4 regions of the Desulfosporosinus youngiae DSM 17734 genome follow, and region 1 is predicted to be linked to each of the others. Evidence: riboswitches for the same ligand, from Rfam matches in the RefSeq annotation. Region 1 holds a riboswitch; each other region holds the start of a gene.
The links. A riboswitch is a leader RNA that binds a small molecule or an ion and turns the genes downstream of it on or off. The one in region 1 is predicted to bind cobalamin.

Region 1 (5,455 bases):
ACCAGTACATCCTCATAATAATCGGGATTGCTCAAGGCGATATAGAGAATCAGGAGCGCACCGATCAGCACCATTATGCCCAGAAACAGCAGGCCTTTTGCAAGGTCGCCGGCAATCAGCGCAATAACACCCTCCGAAGCCCAGCCTGCTACCGGTGTCCAGGAAAATACCGGTGAGCGCATGGTATTTTCCAGCGCCGTCATCGGGTTATCGGCGACCGCAAGCTGGCTGCCCAGCATTGCTATAAGCGGAAGAAAGACTGCTGCGGCGATAATTCTCACCGCCATTTTTCGCTTGGGCTTGCTGTTGGTCAGGGTGTAAATCAACAGAGATATAACCTGAAGCAGGCTGTTGGCCATCATAAACCCAAGCAGGACAATGAGCACTGCGTCAAATCCGACCCCAAAGCCCATCTTAAGGGAATTGCTTTGGAAGAGAATAAAAAATCCGGCGAGAAAGGACATTTTGGCCATTTTGACAATTCCGTACATCAAAATCAGGCGGGGGTTGACCGGAGAAACGAACAGCAAATTGACATCATTCATGTCAAAGATCACATCACCGTTGGAAAGTCCTTTTTGAACCGCGATCCCGACAAAAAGCAGAATGAGAAAAAAAAGAATACCCTTTAGCCAGATTATATCCTGGAAACTGTCCGCTTCCCGGGTGGTGAACAGCGAAAGAACTATGAGCCCCACAATCATGGCAATGAATACAATCCACATAATCAGCTTTGCCGGCTTGCGCAATAACTCAAAAAAACTGTTTTTGGCGCTTTTCACCAACAGGAACACCAGGCTGCTCATTGTGCACCCCCTTGAAGCTGTCCTTCCGTGATTGCAAAATAGACATCCTCCAGGCTTTGACCTGCTATATCCCCACGGCGGACCACCCGCTCTATTTTGCCCTTGACCATAATATAGGTCACGTCCCAATTGTCTTCCATGCTTTCAATCATATGGGTGCTCACAATCAGGGCGCAGCCGCTGTCCCGAAGCCGGGCAATCAGGTTTTTCAGCTCACGAATGCCATGAGGATCAAGCCCGACCAGCGGTTCATCAAAAATAACGGCCTTGGGTTCCGGCAAAAGCGCACAGCAGACACTGACCTTTTGCTGCATTCCCTTGGAAAGCTCTTTGCCCAACTTCAGCTTCTTATCATCCAGTTCAAAACGGCGGAGCAGTTCCTGCGCTCTTTCCTCCCAGCTTTCCAGCCGGTACGCCTTGGCAATAAACTCCAAGTGTTCGCCCACCGTCAGCATCGGGTAGAGTACGGGGAATTCCGGCACATACCCCAAGAGCCGCTTCGCTTCCACCGTATGATTTTCATGCCCTTCGATAGTGATGGAACCCTTATACCGCAGCAGCCCGCATACGGATTTTATTAATGTGGATTTCCCCGCGCCGTTGGGACCCAGAAGAACGGCAAGCTCCCCGGCCGACACCGAAAGATTGATGTTATCGTTAGCCTTTAACTTGCCATAGTTTTTGGTCATATTATGTACGTCGATCAAGGCAATCTTCCTTCCTTATTCAGGTACCCACAGCATAGCAGAAAAAGATCTTCCCTGCCTTTCATGATTCCAACAAAACAATATGATTATACACATCCCAACTCATTATAATACAATTCATGGTATCTTTCGCTCATTAAGAAGATACTACTCGCCGGAACCTGCTAATGAGTTGTCATTTTTTGTCGTTCCGCATGGGTTCCAGGTACCTTCGCGAAACGACAAGTTTCATCGATTATCTAATGAGGTGAAAGAAACTATGCTAATAATTAGGGCAGAGATAATATTTTTTCGTCCAAATGGAAGTTTTTCGATAAACGATGGAATACGTACAAATATTACTCTAAGACCAGCATTTAATTTCGGTGAGGGGTTATTGTTTTCTGGAATGGTAGAAAGTGATTGTGTATATGAGAAGTATATATATGAAAATATGTATGTTGTATCCGTAAAATTTCCTACAATAGAAAATGAAGCTTATGAAGCTATTCAATCTGTTATTAAGATAGGAATGAATTTAGATATTCAAAATGCTTCAAGAATAATTGGCAAAGCAAAACTGTTAGATTATATATAAAGAAAATTATAGAAAAACAATTTTGCTGTGACCGCTTATGATTGTTGGTGGTGAAATGATTAAAGCCGAAGGCTAGTACGGTATCGTTTGTATCTTTAAAGATGATCAAAAGAAGAGTAAAGGTGAGACACATTGGAGGTAACGTTATGGAAATTAAGATTGGAATTGGGTTAGATTGTTTAGTATTTGGAATGTCACAAAAAGAAGTTGAGGATATTTTAGGAAAACCTGACAAAACTAGTGAGACAGAAAAAGACAAGGGAATTGTTTACTACTTTTATGATAAATTAATAAAAACTAAATTTGATAAAGAGGAAGACTTAAAACTATATTCTATAGAAGTGCATAATCCTGATGTGAAAATGTTTAAGAAAAAACTAATAAATAAAACTAAAGGAGAAATCGAAAGCCTACTCTTAAATAATGGATATAAAAAAATTGAATACGAAGATTATGATACCTTCGACATTATATTCTGTGAAGAAATATGGACAACATTCGAATTCGAGTTAAATAGATTAAAAAATATTGAATTCAGTCCTTTATTTAAAGACTCAAAAAACATTATTTGGCCTAATCGCATCTACCACAACCATTCCATCCCCAAAGAGGGCTTAAATGAGGAAGGATGACATTTTAGGGGATGCTGACTTCCTGCTATCGAAATGATCGATGGCTGCCAATCTAAAATACAGAAGGTTGTCAGATTGTGTTGTATAGTAGGCTATGCTACAATTAGGAAAAATAATTGTATATAGAATTTAGAATCTGCTTTATGGAAATCGGTGTAATTCCGATGCGGTGCCGCCACTGTGATGAGGAGCTTGCAGCAGAGATTGTTTTTTAACAATTGTGACACTGGATTACGATCCGGGAAGTCGTCTGCAAGGCTATGAATCTAAGCCAGGATACTTAAACAGGTTTTGATTTATAGTGTTGCCTGACGTGTCATTGGGTGAGCTTTTATTTGTTGTATAACAATTGGGAGAACCTGTTTGACCTTTCGAGGACAAGCGGGTTCTTTTTATACTGTCAGGAAGCATAAGTCAGCCAGCGGCTTCGCCTTTTGTGCGGCATGAAATATAAGGACCCGGCAAGCCGGGTTCTAAGAAATGGGGGTCAATACTATTTCACATATTTGTCGAAGAATCGCCCTCTATGGTAAAGGCGGAATAGGTAAATCAACTATTGCCTCAAATTTAGCAGCCGCTTTGGCAAGCAGCGGCTTGAAAGTGCTATTGATTGGCTGTGACCCTAAGGCGGATTCCACCCGTAATCTGACTCGTGAAACCATTCCTTCTGTTCTGGAAACATTGGAGGGTTCGGAAAAGATAGGAATACAAGATCTTCTCCATACCGGTGATTTTGGGGTTTCTTGTGTGGAATCAGGAGGGCCGGAAGCTGGAATCGGCTGCGCCGGCCTTGGCATTTCCACTACACTGGAAGAGCTGACCCGTCTGGGTGTGTATGACCAGGACTGGGATATCATCCTGTATGATGTGCTGGGAGATGTTGTGTGCGGGGGCTTTTCCGTACCCATGCGCAAAAAGCATGTGGATACGGTTTATATCGTGACTTCAGCCGATTTTATGTCCCTTTATGCGGCCAATAATATTCTCAAAAGCGTAAAGCGCTATTCGAATAGGGAGAAGCCTCTGCTGGGAGGTATACTGCACAACCGCCTAGGCAGTGCCAAGGAAAGGGCAGTGGTCCAGGAGTTTTGCCGAAAAACCAATTCCCCTTACATAGCGGCTATGGGACAATCTCCGGAAATTCGTCTGGCGGAGCTTCAGCGCCAAACGGTGCTGAAGGCCTTCCCCGGCGGCACTGCTGCCCAGGTGTTTTTAGAGCTGGGGCGGCAAATGGCGGAGTCTGGGCAAGCATCTGTGCCGACGCCACTCTGTCCCCAGGACATGGATGCAGTGGGAGCCGGCATTCTCAAGCTGCTGCAGGATGAGGAGGTGAAGGAATGAAAACAACCCTTGCCCTCTGTGCCTGTACTCAGGAGACGGATGAGGGGACGGCCTCCGCCACTTTATTCAAACGTTCCGATGTGGCGGTGGTCGCCATTGGACCGGCAGCCTGTCTGCGCCATTTGTATTTCCTGGCCATGCGCTTACAGGCTTTGGAGCAATTGCATCTGTGCTGCCTTACAACCCGGGAATATGCCCTGGGGAATTTCCGGACGAAAGTCCGGGAGCGCCTGGACCGGGTACTGGGGGAACAGACTGTCAGAGGGATTTTGGTGTATGGGACTTGTGCTGATATTCTCATGCTGGTGGATTTTGAGGAGCTTCTGGCAGGGCTGGAGAATCCGGCGGGTATCCCGGTAAAGATCTTTTGCCGCGGCCCTTTAGAAAAACGAAAAATGCCCGCTGTCAAACGGCTTCAGATCTTATATCAGGAGCTTGAAGATGAGATGCCCGGCCCGGCAGGTGAGCTGAGTCATCTTCATGGGGAAAAAGCCTTTTTCCTGCCTCCCCTCGCAGGGGATTTTGCCGGGGTTGTCAGTATGCTCCAGGATTGGAATTGCGAACTGATTCTCTATACACCCGGCGGATGCAGAACCGGCTTACAGATGGATGAACCCAGCGAGCGACCGCCTTGTTTTTCTTACACAAGCTATAATGATATTCACGCCGTACTGGGCTCCGAGGGGAAGCTGGTGGAGCTGATGCGGGAATCGCCCCCCGAGCAGGGGCGAATAGGGCGCGCCTTGGTAAGCACGCCCGTGCCCTACATTACGGGCTGTGACTTTGAGTGGCTTAAGCAAGAGCTTTCCAGTCCTGAGTATCCTTTTTTGTGCTTCCCCTGCAACGGGTTTGAGACTTATGCTGTGGGGATGGAAAGGGCTCTGTTGATCCTGGGTAAGACCTTCCTCGATTCCCGCAAGCGGGAGAGCAGGCAGATTCTGCTGGCAGGCTGCTCGGCCATGGAGCCTGTATCCCGGAGCCATCTGCAAGGGGCCGTTGACAAGATTGAGGAATTGGGTTTTTCGGTTTTCTTTTTAGGGGACGGCGGCATAGAATCCGTGCGGCAGGCGGCAGCAGCTTCCTTATGCTGGTGTGTTTCATCCACTGGGGAAGCCCTGGCAGGATGGCTGAAAGAAACCTTTGGAACGTCATGGTTTACCCATTTGCCCATTGGTCGCAGGGGGATGAACCGGTTATTGGAATTAATATCTGAAGAGGGGAAAGCTCCCGCCAGGATCATGGGGGGAGAACAGGCGGCAGCCGCCCCAGGAGCTTCTGAGGCTTCCGAGGCTTCCGAGGTTTCCGAAGCTTACGAGGTTTCCGAAGCTTACGGGGATGTTCCCCGCATTTTAATCATCAGCGAACCTCTCACCGGTTTAGGAATTCAGCAAT
Region 2 (5,455 bases), 140 kb from region 1:
ATTCAAAAACAATTTTATTTGCCGAAACTGCGGGACTTTCTCAAAACTAACTTTGCGGTCGATATATGATTGCATTGGCTGCCCTTCAGCACAGGAGAAAAGAGATTTATCACGGTTTCTGTTCCGTAACGCGGCCAGCCTAAAAAATGAAAACTGATCACGGACCGTCATTCAGCGATTACGAGGGAGGGATTTCCAGAGAGGAGTTGAGCCACATCTTCGACCGCTATTTCAATGATTGTGATTGAACTGGCTGATTTGATAAAAAAGTACGTAGTCTGAACGGATTGCTGCCGGCGAATTTGTATGTCAGCCGGCTTTGGCGAAACGTATAGGGATTTCATGGTTGGTTCATCCTATACAAAGTACTTAGAGCTGATCCCCTATGCCTGAAGCCATTTGTAGAGGAAGTGTATGCTTATGAAGGTGCTTTCAATGATTCAACCTTGGGCAAGCCTTTTCTTATTTAACCTGCGTTCACAAAGAATTCTCCCACCTCGTTAGGTGGGGGATGAATTTGTGATATCTTCTTGTTATTTGTTGTACCTATTATATAATTATAATCAGTAGCAATTTCTGGAAGGCTGATAGTTTGAGGGAAGAAGGAATTTCCCTCCTAAGAAAACAGTTGTGGAAGGAATACGTTGGGTCAAGAAGTTTCTGCTTAGTGACAACGGGTGGAGTTCCCATTGAAGTGATTAAGAGATATATTGAAAATCAAGGAGGTGAAAAGGTATGAACAAGGCTTACAATTTTAGATTGATGCCAACCAAAGAGCAGGAACTATTATTTGCCAAAACATTTGGTTGTGTAAGGTTCGTCTACAACAAAATGTTAGAGGAACGAATTGAGCTATACGAGCAATTCAAAGACAATGAAGCTGAATTGAAGAAGTATAAGTCACCGACTCCTGCTAAATATAAGGCTGAATTTGTTTGGCTAAAAGAAGTTGATTCCCTAGCCTTGGCAAATGCGCAGATGAATTTGCAAACTGCCTACAACAACTTCTTTAGAGATAAACGGATTGGATTTCCAAAGTTCAAGGCTAAACATCGAGATAAGAATTCTTATACAACCAATAACGTCAACAACAATATTAGGCTTGGAGATAAGCAAATCAAACTTCCAAAGCTTGGTTTTGTTAAGTTGAAACAACACCGCGAAATACCCGGCAATCAAATTATTAAGTCTTGTACTATATCCAAATCATCCTCTGGCAACTATTTTGTGAGCATCCTGGTTGAATATTTTCAAGATGTACAACCAATCTCTCCAACAAGGGAAAATGTTTTGGGGTTAGACTTTGATATGAAAAACCTTTATACAGATAGCCAATGTGTGAGGGCAGAGTATCCAGGATTCTACCGTAAAGCAATTGAGAAACTTGCAAGAGAGCAACGTAAGTTAGCAAAGTGTACCAAGGGAAGCAACAACCGACGTAAGCAAAGGGTCAGAGTTGCCAAGGTGCATGAAAAGGTTGCCAATTGCAGAAAGGATTTCCTCCATAAGAGGTCAAGAGAATTAGTGGATAGCTATGATGCAATAGTGATCGAAGACTTGAATATGAAAGAAATGAGCCAATGTCTGAATTTCGGAAAATCAGTCAGTGACAATGCTTGGGGAATGTTCACGACATTCCTAAAATACAAGCTAGAGAATGAAGGAAAATTATTAGTCAAAGTTAATAAATGGTTTCCTTCCTCCAAAACCTGTCATTACTGCGGTGGGATTAACAAGGAGTTGGAACTTTCCGATAAAGAGTGGATTTGTTCCTCCTGTGGATGCACCGTTGATCGAGACTATAATGCTTCTAAAAATATCAGAGATGAAGGGTTGAGACTACTTGCCTTGATAGCATAAGATAGCACCCAAAGAACCGTAGGGATTACGGGGTTAGCCTGTTGATACTCCTAGCAATAGCTAGGTTGAGCAGGAAGCACCCACCTCTTAGGTGGTGTGTAGTTCACTGAGGCACACTATGAATCAAGGACGTGGAAAACGAACTACCGCGGTTCATTGGCGATTCATACAAGTAAAAAGATAGATCGTCAATTTTGTAGCCATAAGACCGTCCAGGATTTGCTCGACAGATACGGATTAACCCCCAAAAATCTGCCGACAGGTGCAATTATTGGTGTATGCAACTTGGTAAATTGTTTAAGGGTAATAGAAGACAATCAAGAGAGTGCAGTCTTGGAAGATGGGCGCATCGTCTCGGGGAATGATTATTTTTTAGGGAATTATAAAGTAGGAAATTACGCTTGGGAAGTGAGCGTCAAATAGCCCCCACCTAACGGACTGAAAAGCTGCGGCAACTGCTCGCCGAGTAGGCTCTATGACACCGAATACAACGAATTTGCTTTATGCAAGTTCGACGTTCACCACCTTCTTCGACTATGTAGCTCTCGTATTTCCCTTACTTATGAAATTTACCGCATCCGCTTTTTTGTGGCAATCGTGCTAAAAAACCTCCTCTGTATTAAGCTTTATACTAAGTGGTTTGTATTTCTTTTTTAGTTTTTCGGATTCATGGCGTACGTATATTGATTTCTTCTATATCCTTGATCGGGAAAAGTGTGGTAGACCTGGGGGCCGGCCGCCGGACCAATGGCTATGGAGGATTTAGTGAATCCCTGAAAGGCCACTTTGATTCTCCTGATCTTGGGAAGGTTTTGCTTTTTGTTAAATCTGGAGCATCGCCTACCTTATGGATTGAACGGGAGAGCCAAGAAGATATTTATCTTAGTTTTAAGGATGGGGAAAAAACGAAGTCTCTGTATCAGGAATTGAAAGGAGTAGTTCCCGTTAGTTTGATTTATAGTATCACTAATCATAATCAGGTTCAAAGGAATGGGCTTTGTTTTAGGTTTAGGGATTCTGAAGAAGGTAATTCTGAAGAATTCTAAAGATTCGCCAAAATAGATTGAAATTGGACAAGAAATTTCTTATTATATCTATAATTTCATATGGGGATGAGTGCGATTTTTCATAGGAAAAATCTTAAGGGAAGTCAGTCGAAGCTGACGCGGTGCCCGCCACTGTAGAAGGAAGTTAACTCACCATAATGTCACTGGAAAGCTATATCCGGGAAGACGGGAGTTAATGAGGAACTTAAGCCAGGAGACCTGCTCATGTCCCAGATTCGAGATAACCTACGGGATGTTAGGGAGGTGGATAGTGTGTTCAGAACACTATTATTAAACACAGGATAGAACCCCTTTCCGTTTGGAAAAGGGTTTTTTGTTTTTTAATGATTCTGAAGAATTCTAAAGATTAGCTGAAAGAAATTGAAATTGGACAAGAGGTTTTTATAGTTAGAGGCAGCTAACTTACTTGAGCAGACCTAAATTGCCGGGAGGAATAGGAGTTTACCCGATCATCGGCAAAGGTGCAGGTAAGTACTTAAACAATTTTTATGGAGGTCGAAAAGATGAACAAGCCCAAGTTATATTTGCTTCGGAAGCGGTTCGCCCCCCTGCTGATTCTTCTGGTTGTCGTTCTTTTGGCTGGTCTGCCCGGGTGCGGTCCCTCCCCGACGACTGCAAAGGCGCCGGAGGAAGGGAAGAAGGACGAACTGGTCCTGGCTGTGGGAATGGCCGATTATGGGATGTTCGATCCTAAAAAGACATGGGGTGCCATCGGGCAAATCCGGCTAACCCACAGTTCGCTGCTTAAGCCCACGAAGGACTTAACCTTTGTCGGCGATCTTGCCAAATCCTTTGAGACGAGTAAAGACGGATATACCTGGACCTTTAAAATCCGCAATGATGCGAAATTTTCCAACGGTGACCCGGTTACTATAGAGGATGTCCTGTTTACCTATGAAATGCTGAAGGAGGACGGAATCGCCTTTGACCTTTCCTTTGTCGATAAAATTGAGATTAACGGTAGTGACACCATTATTTTCACCTTGAAAGAAGCGCGTTCCACATTTGTCAGCCAGCTTTCTGAAATCGGCATTGTGCCCAAACATAGTTACGATGACAACTATTCAAAAAATCCAATTGGCTCCGGACCCTATCAGGTAACGCAGTATGATAATGGCGAACAGATCATTATGGACTATAATCCCTATTGGTACGGTGACGAGCCCCAATTTAAGAAACTCACCTTCCTGCTGCTGGGGGAAGATGCCGCTTTTGCAGCGGCGAAGGCCGGACAAGTTGATATTTGTTACATTCCCCCTAAATTTGCGGGACAGACCCTCCAAGGAATGACCTTACATGTTCTGGAGAGCGTTGATTCCAGAGGCGTTACCCTTCCGGTTCTGCCCAGCGGCGAAACCGGGTACATTAACAGCAACGAAGTCAAAGTCGGCCATGACATTACCTCTTACCTGGCCATCCGTCAGGCGCTGAACATCGGGTTAAGCCGTCAGGGAATTATTGATATCACCATGAACGGATACGGAAAAGCCGCCTACTCTATTGTTGACGGCACACCCTGGTTTAATGAAAAAACGGTCATTGAGGACGGCCGGGTTGAAGATGCTAAACAATTGCTGGCAGAGGCCGGATGGGTGGATACCAACGGAGATGGCATTGTCGAGAAGGATGGGCTGAAAGCGGAATTTGCTTTGTATTTTCCTTCCAGTGACCAGCTGCGCGGCGACATCGCCTTGGCTGTTGCCGATCAAGCCCTTGGCCTGGGGATCAAGATCAATATCACCGGCGCCACCTGGGATGAAATATTTGTTCAGGGCAAGGCCAATGCTTGCTTGTGGGGGGGAGGCCGGCTTCATCCCCATCAATTGTATACCATGTATTCTTCGAAGGTATTTAATCACGGTTATAATAATTTGACTCACTATATAAATCCTGCGGTGGACGATTATCTGGACAAAGCCATGCATGCCTCTACCCAGGAAGAAGCCAATAAGTATTGGAAGCTGGCCCAATGGGATGGGAAAACCGGTTTCAGCCCCCTTGGTGACGTTCCCATCGTTTGGCTGGCCCGGGTCGACCATTTGTACCTGGTGAATGATAAGGTGGATATCGGCAACCAGCTCATGCATACCCATGGCTATGAATTTGGGCTGTTTGGCAATATCACTGAGTGGTCCAGCAAGGAATAACACTGGATACCCGATCAGAACAGGTGCGTCTAAAACGCTTGACCAAAGCATTGGCGTTTTGAACGCACCTGTTTGAACAGGATCCCTATCGACAACAGGAGGTGCCGTGTTCATGTCTCAAAAAATCCTCATGCGCTTTCTGCGCATGATTACGCTGATGTTGGGCTTATCCATCCTGACATTTTGGTTAATCCATTTGTCTCCTATTGACCCTGTTAATGCCTATGCGGTAAGTGATACTTCGATGTCACAGGAACAACTGGAAAAACTGAAGGAATACTGGGGGGTTGACAAATCTCCTGTGGAACAATATTTTTCCTGGGCAGGTGCTTTGCTGCACGGCGATTTTGGCATGTCCAAGCTGTATAGAGTCCCCGTTAT
Region 3 (5,455 bases), 1.0 Mb from region 1:
TTCCCGAATCAATATCGCCGCCGGTGTCAAGGCCCGGGTCTGTACCCTCATCTATACCGGCATCTGTGTCCGTATCCCCGTCGGCGTCTGGATCACTGTCAGCGTCAAGTCCCGCCTCGACACCGCTGTCAGTGCCGGGATTGATGTCCGCATCGGCAGCAGCCTCCGGGTCAGGGCCAGGGTTTACAGCACTGTCCGGCTCACTCCACCGGGCGTCAAAGGTGACATCATTAAAAATACGGTCGCCCTCTGCCAGCTTCTTTCCCTTCAGGTACCAGCCTTCCAAAACATAACCGGAGCGTTCTTCCAGTTCAGGAATATCTGTATCGGCAATTATCTTATAGTATTGATTATCATTATCAATACTATCCGTAAAAAAAATAGTCTCCCTTGGTTCTGTTCTCCCATCATCCTTAAATACTCCGCCGTGAGGAGCAAAGACAACTGTCAATGCCTGCTCCGATCCCTGAAGATTTTTGTCGCCGTAATCCCTGGCCAAAGCATTCATTTCACAAGCAAAGCTCATGTAAAAAGCCATAATGAAAGTCAGGATGAATGCTAAGGATCGTCTCATTCGGATTACACTTTTTCTTTTCATTTCCATTGATCTCCTCCTCTGGTTAGATTTATCTAACTTTTGGACTTATTGTATATTTGCTCTTGGCAAAAATCAATAGATTGCCCACAAGTGCTACATATCTTAGATTGTGAGACATTGTAGATAAGGAATTTTGTAAGAATGCGACATTAACTCTAATTTTCAATTTAAGAAAATCCAAGTGTTCCCCACTCTGAAATTTTAAAATCTCCGGTTCCCTTGTTTTGCCAAAGGAACCGGAGATTTTTTCCTCATTCCACTGCACTTTCCGTAACTATCAGCTCTACGATCCGCACGTCCCTCAGCCCCCTCTTTTTCACTTCTTCAAGGTATTCCTCGATGACCGGGAATTTCTCCGGCGGGAAGACACTGGCTTTATCCAGGTCTACCCATTGATAACCCTCCCTGTCGCTGACCTTTAGATATTGACCCCGGCATTTTAAGGCATATAGTTTCACAGCGGCTCATCCTCTCTTCTCCGATTTACCTGTGCAAAGATTTAAATAACTTAACCGGCCAAAGCCTTCCTGGTCAGTTTTTCCAATCGGGCTAATCCCTTTTCAGGATTGTGATTTTGCGCCGCTACCCAATCCCGTAATTTTTCCATAGCCTTACCAGCGGCAATAATTTCTTGAGCCTTCTCAAACCCTTCCCGGATAGTGCTGACTTGGTTCATAAGATAAACTATCAGGGCCGCATTTAAACAAACAATATCGGAACGGGCTCCCCAATCCTTTCCATTTAACAAGGCCAGCATGCGGATAGTTTCTTCTTTCAGGTTATTGAGGGAAGCAATCTCTTCTTTCCTACCTCTCTTGATTCCCAGGTCTTCGGGAGTAAAGGAGTACTTGAGGATACTTCCGTCTTCTTTTAATTCGGCAATAAAAGTTTCTCCCAAATTGGAGGCTTCATCCATGCCTAAGGTACCGTCTTCAGTCACTCCATGAACTACCAGGGCCTTTTTGTAGCCAATCTCCTTCATGACCCGGGCCACGGGTTCCAGCATTTCTTTGGCATACACCCCGCGCACCCCGTATTGGGGCAGGGCCGGGTTGGCCAGAGAGGCAGCGATGTTAAGGACCGTGCCGAAAGAAATTTGCGCCAGAATTCTGCCTAAAGCCTGGGGATGAACCTGGGGACTCATGCCATTAAAAATACCAATTCCTGCTTTTTCAATGCTTTTTTTGACTATTTCCGGATGGCATTCCACATCCACACCCAGTTCTTCCAGAATGTCAATCGTGCCGCAATAGGAGGTAATAGCCCTGGAGCCGTGTTTTGCCATTCTGATTCCATTGGCTGCGGCAATAATTGAAGCAGCCGTGCTGATATTAAAGGTTTTAAATGAGTCCATTCCGGTACCGGAATTGTCCACTAAAGGCAGCTCTGTTTCAGGATTCACCTTGACTGTATCCAGTTCATAGATAGCCTCCCAGCTTCCCGCAATCTCCTCAGCCGTTTCACCTTTGGCCGCCAGAGCAGCCAGAAAGGCGCCTTGATTCATAGGCGAGGGCTCATTGCGGAGGATTTCTGAAAACACGGCTTTGGCTTCCTTCCTGGTGATGTTTTGGGACTGAATGAGCCTGGTTATGACGGACCCGAATTCTTTAGCTTTTTCTGCACACATAAGCATTTCCTCCTTAAAACTCAACAATGATGGATGTTTCAGACATCCTGCGCACCATTTCCAAACCACTTCCCACTTCATCTAAAGGAAGTTTGCGGCTGATCATAGTTTTCACCCTGACCTTATCTTCCGCAATCAGCGCCAGGGCTTTTCTGTTATGAGACAAAGAGCAGCCATAAGCTCCCAAAACCAACAGCTCTTTGTAGTGGATAGTATTCAAGTCAAAGCCTGGGACTGTATTGCCTATTAAACCACTGAAAAAGCCCAGGCGTCCTCTTTTGGCTAAAGCATTCAGGCCCTGACTAAAAGCTTCCAGACCCGGACAACAGGGAATTGCCGCATCCACTCCCGCCCCCTTGGTCAGCGCCATGATTTCTTTAACTAAATCCTTTTCTTTGACGTTGATCACACAGTCAATAGGCAATTTCTCCGCCTGCTTGATTCTCCTTTCGTTAATCTCGGCTACTATAATTTTCCTGACACCATTGGCTCGGGCTAATTTAGCATTTAAAATCCCCAAAGGCCCTGCCCCGATAATAAGCAGCGAGTCCTCATCTGAGACATTTAAAGAGCTTTGCATGTTAACTGAACAGGCCAAAGGCTCAGTGAGGGCAGCTTCTGCAAAGGAAACATGATCGGGTATCCTTTGCAGTACGCCGTTTTTAACCCCCCTGGCCGGAACTAATAAATACTCGGCGAAGCCGCCATTCAGATGAAAGCCAATAATCTTCATCGAATCGCAGAGATTATCCTGACCTCTCAAACAATAACTGCAGGTACCGCAGGGTATTCCGGGAGCTACCTGAACCCTGTCCCCCAGGGAGACCTGACTGACACCCGGACCCTTGGCAGCCACAATCCCGGCAATTTCGTGTCCCAGAATCCGCGGGACCTTTAAATCTTTTTGCCCCTGAGTTAAGCATTTCAGATCCGTGCGGCAGATTCCGCAGGCCTGGGTCCGGATGAGGACTTCCCCCTCTCCGCATTGAGGAGTATCCACCTCTGTCAGGGTCAACGTTTCAATAGCTTCCAGTACAGCCGCTCTCATTTTGATCCTCCTTTTTTAAAAACAAAAAAATCCACACTACTCATAGCGTGGATTTTCCATCATCCTCACAGAACCTTTTTCTCGTTAAAGGCCTCTCTTATCTCAGGCAGGTCTCCTGACTCAGGTTCATCGCCCTTATGTCCCTTCCCCCAAAACCGGAGTGGTTGTTGACATCGGCTTACCTTTACAGTGGCGGGCCCGTCCGGGACTTGCACCCGGTTCCCTATTCTCCCTTTAGCAGGGCACCTAAGACAATCTATTCTTAATAATTACTATTATATCCGCAAAATGGATGGCGTCAAGGGGGTTAATCTTTTAGGCGCTTAACTTCTTCTTCCTTCATACCTGTTGCTTGAGCTATCATTGAGACCTCCATACCCAGATCCAGAAGCTTCTTCGCAACTTCCACCTTTCCCTCTGCTTTGCCTTCCGCTTTTCCTTCTGCCTTGCCTTTATTCTTCGCTGACTCTATCCTCGTCAGCTGGTCATGCAGCTCGGTTTCTCTGGCCTCGTACAGCATTCTTGCCTTTTCATCTTTACTGATGATCTGCAAAATGTCATAAGCTTTTTTAATGTCTTTATTCTTTTCAGCCAACATCTCTATCACTCCTTTTGATTTGGCATCCAAAAATTCCATCCATTCAATGACCTTATCATTCTCACCTCTTGGAATCTCTTTATCTGCCAGTTTTATGATCTCCAGAAAGTGTACCTCTAATATGTCGGTCAACTTGTATCCTGCTTCGTCCTCAATTAAATGATAGCTGGAGTGCAACTTCTGAAGCGGGGTGCATCTGAAATCGACAATATTAATGGTGATACATTTTTTTAACTTGGCATAGGTATCTCCCGGCTTTATTTGGCCTGTGTACATCTTCGACCAGTAGAACATGGTTCTTTCAGGCATAAATTCTGTCGGCAATATTTGAATTAAAAGGAATAGCATTCTTCACCGAAGCGGTGGTCACTCACTCAGTTGGAACTTGCGACAAATTGTTCTGCCTGGGGATCGTAACGATACAACTCAACCGACTTGGCAACTCTATCCGGATTGGTAATATCCTCCTCCGGTTTAGCGTATTCATGGTTCATTGTCGAATAGATCAATAACTGATTATCCATGGACAGATTAAGAGAACCCACAGTTCTGCGATAAGGCAGCTGGACGAACTCCATCTTCTCTGCTAATCCGGACCAGATTTCTTTGTAGCCGTCCTTAGTATAACTGATAAGATGAAAATAGTTTTCCTGATAACCCGTCCCCCCATGACCCGAAACAAAGGCAATCATTTGCTTTCCTCCCCAGCCGCCATAGACCTGCAGCCCGTATACCGGCTGGTGCAAGGAATAGACTTCCTTATAATTGCCTTCAGCGAACTCATAGAGCAGGAAATACCCTTCCACACGATCCAAGGTTACATAAGCGGCTATTTGGGGTCCGGCGGAATTCTTCATATTAACCTGGGCCAAAGTGATAGCTTCTCTTGGCAGCTCCAACTCATTTTCAGCATCCAAATCAAATTTAGCCAGCAATGACTGATATAACCAGTCCGGTACAAATTCGGCTGAATTTTGTCCCCCTTTGGAATTTATGACTGAGCTGATATCCTCACCCGGCTTATTCCCCTCTTTGCCCGGATTACCTGGATTATTGCTGTTATTGCAGCCACTTAAGAAAAAAACAGCCAGAACAATGCTTAGGAATATCACTTTCTTCACATTTCCACCCTCTTCCTCCGCCACTCTTAGCGGCAACCGCCTGTTTCCTTCCCAAACCTCAACTAACGCTTTCTTAAATTTTCCTCATAGGCTTCCACCAATTCCTCTTTGGCCTTTTCGAGAAATTCACTGACATAAGCCGGCAGCTCTTCCGACCAAGGGCACTTTTCTCCTCTAAGAGGAAAATTTGCCATTTCAATTCTACGCAGGAACTTTTCTCAAGGCCGGTCACATTGACAGAGATAGCTTCCAATCTAACTTTCGGGCAGCATCACTTTACTGCCTCTTTCAGTAAATCTAAATGGAAATTTATACACTACTCACTATAAATTGTATAAATTTCAAACAATAAGTCAACAGAAATAAAATGCTTTTACTGCCAACAGTTACAACTATAAGTGATATAGGTCTCCTTTTGGGACACCAAAAAGAAGTACTGCTTGTCTCCTCAAATTCGGATTCG
Region 4 (5,455 bases), 2.7 Mb from region 1:
TTGTACGAAAGGAATTAAAAGCAAAAGAATTAACGGCCATCCGAATAAAAGGCAAAAAACTAATTCGTACATTTTCAATAATAAGGCCCAAGAATAGTGAAATGACCAAAGCCATGGGCATTTTTACAGAAAATTTGCTTTCACCTGACTTTATCTCTTCGCTTATGGATCATAATCCCTCCGTAATCAGTTAGGAAAACCAGCTTGTTTTCAGGCACTAAAAAAGACATGCCCCTGCTAACTATGTTAGGGGCATGTCTTTTTTAGTAGTTATGTGCATTTTGGAGCAGGAATATTAGCATCTACCCAATCAAACAATTCATGGACACTATACACCGTCAACCCTGTATGCGGGTTGTTTCTTTTAATGAAAATAATCTCTATCCCCAACTCTAAGGCAGCCGAGACTTTCGTATCAGTTCCGCCGGCGGACCCGCTATCACGGGTCAAAAGAATATCTGCTCCATAGAATTTAAGAGATACTTTATTGACCTCTTTAGAAAATTGTCCTTGCATAGCAATGATATTCCTAGGCGATATACCCATATTCTGGCATTTCTGAACCAAACGGCCCTCCGGCAGAACCCTGACAACGATACGGGCCAATCGAGCAAAAGGACTTCGGACGATGCTTTCCAATTGGTGACTTCCGGTCGTAACAAAAACTGTTACCAGCCGTCCTTTTTCTTGATACAAAGTACCTACGCGGTCTTCCAATTGGATCAGTGCTTCCTCCCAATTATTCACTGAATATATTAAGGGGCTGACAGGAACGATTGTCTCAGGTCTTTCTAAGCGAAGATAAGGAATATCCTGCTCTTCACACCATTGGCGCAGATGGGCAAACTTCACACTGCTGGAAGGAGGACTGGCATCAATGACCAATGAGGGTAAATGCAGCGAAGCCTTTTCACTCCAGGTTTGCATCCGTGTCAGCTCATACCTTCTGCTATTGAGATATTCACTAATCTCACGTGCCGCGGCCGTTTCTCCTAAAAGTAAAATCATGGCTACCTCACTCTATGCTGTTTGCTGACCGCTTTTAATCGCAATAGTTTTAAACAGATCCTCTTTTGATTTCGGCAAAGGGGCCGAAGGAAGCAGCCATCCTTTTTTGACCAACTCAATATGTGTCTCAATCAGCCAGGGAATTGTCAAATCGGCACGCTGCACAATTTCCGGCTGCAAAAATAATTCGCCGGGTAATCCTTGAGCAATGATCTCCCCACGGTACATAATGACTAACCTATCTGCCCAGCTATATGCCAGATCGACATCATGAGTCGATAGAATCATAGTCTTGCCTTGATCACTTAACTTATCCAAAAGCTGCATGAACTCTTGTGAGTGACGAGGGTCCATTCCGGCGGTTGGTTCATCAAAAATAATGACTTCCGGCTCCATAGCCAGAACCCCCGCAATCGAAACACGTTTTTTCTGCCCATAGCTTAATAAATGCGTAGGCTTATCCTGAAGGTCTTTAGTCTCTGTATCTACCAGAGCCCGTTCAACTCTCTCAATGACTTTTTCTTCTGAAAGTCCGAGATTGAGCGGACCAAAGGAGATGTCCTGATAAACACTGGCGGAAAATAATTGACTATCAGGATCTTGGAAGACTATTCCTACGTTTTTGCGTAATTCTATTAACGCTTTGTTTTTGTAGGAAATCTCCTCTCCCCGATATTTAATACACCCTGAATCCGGACGATATGTTCCGTTCAATTGCATAAATAAGGTGGATTTTCCCGCCCCGTTTGAACCCAAAATAGCTAACTTTTCACCCTTTATAATCGGTAAATTAACTTTGCGTAAAGCATTTGTACCGTCTGGATAGGAATACTCTAAATTAACTACTTCTAGTATGCACTTAGACAAACGCATTACCTCCAAAGCAAATTTAAAACGATCAGGGGAATCCCGATTATTATTATAACAAGATAATTTATAAGATCAACGGGGTATTTCGGGGTCGGGCACCTTGATTTCTCCGTAGAACACCGTTCTGACATAGAATAATACCTATAATCATAGTCACAATTGCAATAAAGTTTTTTCCGAAGGGTGAGCGTTTAATCCCTCTTACTCAAACTATGTTTACCCTTTGACAGCCCAATATAATAAAAGACAAATCCACTCCCGATCGCAGCCTGCAAAGCAAACAATAAGGATTCAATTTCACCGCTGGGCGGTTCCCAAAATGATTCAAACCAAGGGGTATAGTCAGCGTTAAGCTCCGTGATCGCTTCTGATGCCTCACCATCGGCACCGCCAAATTCTGCATCCTTTGCTACAAAAAGAGGGACGACTGCTAATAAGACTACAAATAATAGAATTATCATGTTCTTGGTAAAGAGTTTCATGCTTTAACCCCCCGTTTAATGGAAGATACGGCCTTGCCTGTAAATGCGGTTAAAACCTGCAAGTCCTTTTGGCTATAAACCATGAGAATATTAAACACCATTACCGTAAGCAGACCTTCGCTAATCGCTAAAGGAACCTGAGTGACTGCAAAAATGCCCATGAATTTAAGGATAGCGGCACTCACTCCACCTGAAGCCGCCGGAAACGCAAGACCTAACTGAATGGAGGTTGTTACGTAGGTCATTAAATTTCCTAAGCTTGCTGCCGTAAAGATCGAGAGCCATTGGGGTGCCCCCAGTTTTTTCAGGCCTTTGTAAACACCATATGAGACAAAAGGGCCTACTATTCCCATTGAAAAGGTGTTTGCTCCTAAGGTCGTTATTCCCCCATGGGCCAGCAAAAGAGCCTGGAAGATTAAGACTATCATTCCTAAAACGGTCATAGCCGCAGGTCCAAATAGAATGGCGCCTAAGCCGACACCTGTAGGGTGAGAGCAGCTGCCGGTAACTGACGGAATCTTTAAAGCGGATAGAACAAAAGCAAATGCCCCTGCCATCCCAAGCAGCATCTTCAAATTCGGATGGAGTGCCAGTGTTTTTTTAATGGAGCGTACTCCTGCAATAACAAAAGGTATCATAGCGATCCACCAGAAGGCGGCCCAGTTAAACGGTAAGAATCCCTCCATGATATGCATACCATAAGCGTTATCCGGGAAGAAGATGTATACAGCCATAACATAGATCATCAGTAAACCGATATTTTTTATCTTAGGAAGACCTTTCATATCAACAACTCCTTTTTATGTTAGACACCAATAAAAATTAAGAATTTAGCAAACTGCCCAGATAAGCTTTACCTGCCACTATACTCTTTTCCACCTCTCCTTTCTAAAAATAACGAGGCAACCAGTACATTACTGTCTTTAGACAGTAATGTACTGGTTGCCTCGAACTATACGGTCTTTTCCACTTTCAAGTCGCACTCGCATTTTGAAGCAGATCCCGCTTGAACAAGACATCTACCCGCAGGTCGGTTTCCCTCAGGAAACCACTATTTATGTTATAAACAGTTAAAGCCCTCCACGATATGGAGGGCTTAATCGACAAAAACCCTGCCACCCATCCATCGTGAGTTAAAGCAGACGAGCAGTCAGGTCTCCTGGCTTAGGTTCTTCGCCCATTGCCTCCTTCCCAAGTTTCCTCAGTGGATATGGCAATAAGCTCCCCATTTACAGTGGCGGGACCGCGCCGGATTCACACCGGCTTCCCTGTCGAATTTTTCTTACACAGAAAAATTACTGGCTCGAAGTATTTACTTTTTATAAACTTAACATGAATGTTCTTCCTAGTCAAGCACAAGTTTTCCCAATTTAGCAACTATTCAACCTCTTGAATAATCGGTAAGATCACAGGCCTGCGGCGGGTTTTTTCGTAAAAGTGCTTACTTAAAACCTCACGGATCTGGTTTTTTAAGACAGCCCATTCCGTAATACGATTCTCTCGGCAACGAGCCATGGTCTGCTTGATTTTTTGTTTAGCCTCATCTAGCATGGTCTCCGACTCACGAACATAAACAAACCCCCGCGTGACTACGTCCGGCCCTGCCACAATCGCCCCGCTCGCACGGCTTATTGTCATAACAACAATTAAAATTCCGTCTTGGGAGAGTTGCTTACGATCCCGCAGCACAATATTCCCGACATCCCCGATCCCTAAGCCATCGATCAAGACCTTGCCGGCCATAACCTTGCTGCCTAAAGCGGCACCATGTCGTGTAAACTCAACGACCCCACCATTTTCAGTGATAAAAATATTCTCTCTGGGGATACCAAGCTGCTCTGCTAATTGCGCATGTTTAATCAACATACGGTACTCCCCATGGACCGGCATAAAATACTGTGGACGGACCATACTTAGCATTAACTTTTGCTCTTCTTGGCTCGCATGTCCGGATACGTGCATTCCTTCCGCTGATTCATAAATCACATTGGCACCCAGCTTGAATAATTGATCCACCGTTTTTGCTACAGATTTTTCATTACCCGGGATGGGGCTGGCGGAAATAATCACAGTGTCTCCCGGCTGAATCGCTACATGCCGATGGTCGTGGTTCGCCATTCTAGTCAAGGCAGACATTGGTTCACCCTGACTTCCTGTCGTTAAAATACAGATTTGATTTCCTGGTAAGCCGATTATTTCATCGATATCCATTAAGGTTCCCTCGGGAATATCCAGATATCCTAATTCCTCGGCAATCCCTACTATGTTCACCATACTCCGTCCTACAACCGCAACTTTACGGTTTGTATTTACAGCCGCAGTGATAGCCTGCTGGAGCCGGTAGACGTTTGAAGCAAAACTAGCGAGAATGACACGATCCTTAGCGTTACGAAACGCTTCATCAATCATTTCTCCAACATGACTCTCTGAAGGCGTAAATCCCGCTCTTTCTACATTTGTACTGTCTGAAAGTAAACACAAGACTCCTTTATCTCCTAGTTCAGAGAACTTATGAATGTCTAGTATTTCTCCTGAAACAGGCGTATGATCTAATTTAAAGTCCCCTGTCACAACAATCGTGCCTAGAGGGGAATGGATAGCGATTGATACCGAATCCGGTATACTATGGTTGACACGAATAAATTCAATGCGAAAAACTCCGAGCTTAATGACATCCCGTGGCTGTACAACGGTTGCTTGGATATTGGGTAAGTTATTTTCTTTCATCTTGGATTGTATGATACCCAAAGTCAAACGAGTTCCAAAAACGGGCACATCCACATCTCTCAGCAAATATGGCAATGCACCGATATGATCTTCATGTCCATGAGTGAGCAATATGCCTAAAAGCATTTCCTTGTGTTCAATTAAGTAAGTGTAATCCGGTATTACAATATCAATTCCGAGCATGTCTTCATCCGGAAAGGCTAATCCGGCATCCACAACGACCATTTGATTATCATAGCGAATCACTGTCATGTTCTTTCCAATTTCACCAAGCCCGCCCAAGGGAATAATTTGCAGTTTGTGTTCTTTTGGCAATCTAAATCCACCTCCTATTTTTTCTATCTCTTGTGCCTATATAGCTACGGGGT

Region 2: linked by a shared signal. The riboswitch ahead of DESYODRAFT_RS09180 (ABC transporter substrate-binding protein) and the one ahead of DESYODRAFT_RS08580 (nucleotide-binding protein) in region 1 are both predicted to bind cobalamin.
Region 3: linked by a shared signal. The riboswitch ahead of DESYODRAFT_RS13200 (zinc-dependent dehydrogenase) and the one ahead of DESYODRAFT_RS08580 (nucleotide-binding protein) in region 1 are both predicted to bind cobalamin.
Region 4: linked by a shared signal. The riboswitch ahead of DESYODRAFT_RS20980 (energy-coupling factor ABC transporter permease) and the one ahead of DESYODRAFT_RS08580 (nucleotide-binding protein) in region 1 are both predicted to bind cobalamin.

Annotation. Positions count from the first base shown of each region.
Region 1 covers NZ_CM001441.1:1,823,052-1,828,506, forward strand. Annotated here, with positions in the region: gene DESYODRAFT_RS08560 (putative ABC exporter domain-containing protein) at 1-806, opposite strand, end outside; gene DESYODRAFT_RS08565 (ABC transporter ATP-binding protein) at 803-1,513, opposite strand; gene DESYODRAFT_RS08570 (hypothetical protein) at 1,773-2,090, shown strand; gene DESYODRAFT_RS08575 (hypothetical protein) at 2,237-2,722, shown strand; cobalamin riboswitch at 2,868-3,002, shown strand; gene DESYODRAFT_RS08580 (nucleotide-binding protein) at 3,203-4,063, shown strand; gene DESYODRAFT_RS08585 (nitrogenase component 1) at 4,060-5,455, shown strand, end outside.
Region 2 covers NZ_CM001441.1:1,962,697-1,968,151, forward strand. Annotated here, with positions in the region: gene DESYODRAFT_RS28090 (hypothetical protein) at 168-344, opposite strand; partial or broken gene DESYODRAFT_RS27795 (transposase) at 626-739, shown strand; gene DESYODRAFT_RS09170 (RNA-guided endonuclease TnpB family protein) at 736-1,860, shown strand; gene DESYODRAFT_RS09175 (hypothetical protein) at 2,544-2,906, shown strand; cobalamin riboswitch at 2,958-3,147, shown strand; gene DESYODRAFT_RS09180 (ABC transporter substrate-binding protein) at 3,431-5,074, shown strand; gene DESYODRAFT_RS09185 (ABC transporter permease) at 5,187-5,455, shown strand, end outside.
Region 3 covers NZ_CM001441.1:2,855,671-2,861,125, reverse strand. Annotated here, with positions in the region: gene DESYODRAFT_RS26655 (cell wall-binding repeat-containing protein) at 1-604, opposite strand, end outside; gene DESYODRAFT_RS13210 (hypothetical protein) at 850-1,056, opposite strand; gene trpD (anthranilate phosphoribosyltransferase) at 1,107-2,225, opposite strand; gene DESYODRAFT_RS13200 (zinc-dependent dehydrogenase) at 2,239-3,273, opposite strand; cobalamin riboswitch at 3,362-3,538, opposite strand; gene DESYODRAFT_RS13195 (Rpn family recombination-promoting nuclease/putative transposase) at 3,581-4,219, opposite strand; gene DESYODRAFT_RS13190 (hypothetical protein) at 4,246-4,992, opposite strand; gene DESYODRAFT_RS29550 (hypothetical protein) at 5,055-5,186, opposite strand.
Region 4 covers NZ_CM001441.1:4,543,720-4,549,174, forward strand. Annotated here, with positions in the region: gene DESYODRAFT_RS20960 (LysR family transcriptional regulator) at 1-194, shown strand, start outside; gene DESYODRAFT_RS20965 (precorrin-6A/cobalt-precorrin-6A reductase) at 271-1,008, opposite strand; gene DESYODRAFT_RS20970 (energy-coupling factor ABC transporter ATP-binding protein) at 1,021-1,875, opposite strand; gene DESYODRAFT_RS20975 (energy-coupling factor ABC transporter substrate-binding protein) at 2,070-2,360, opposite strand; gene DESYODRAFT_RS20980 (energy-coupling factor ABC transporter permease) at 2,357-3,145, opposite strand; cobalamin riboswitch at 3,493-3,674, opposite strand; gene DESYODRAFT_RS20985 (ribonuclease J) at 3,738-5,402, opposite strand.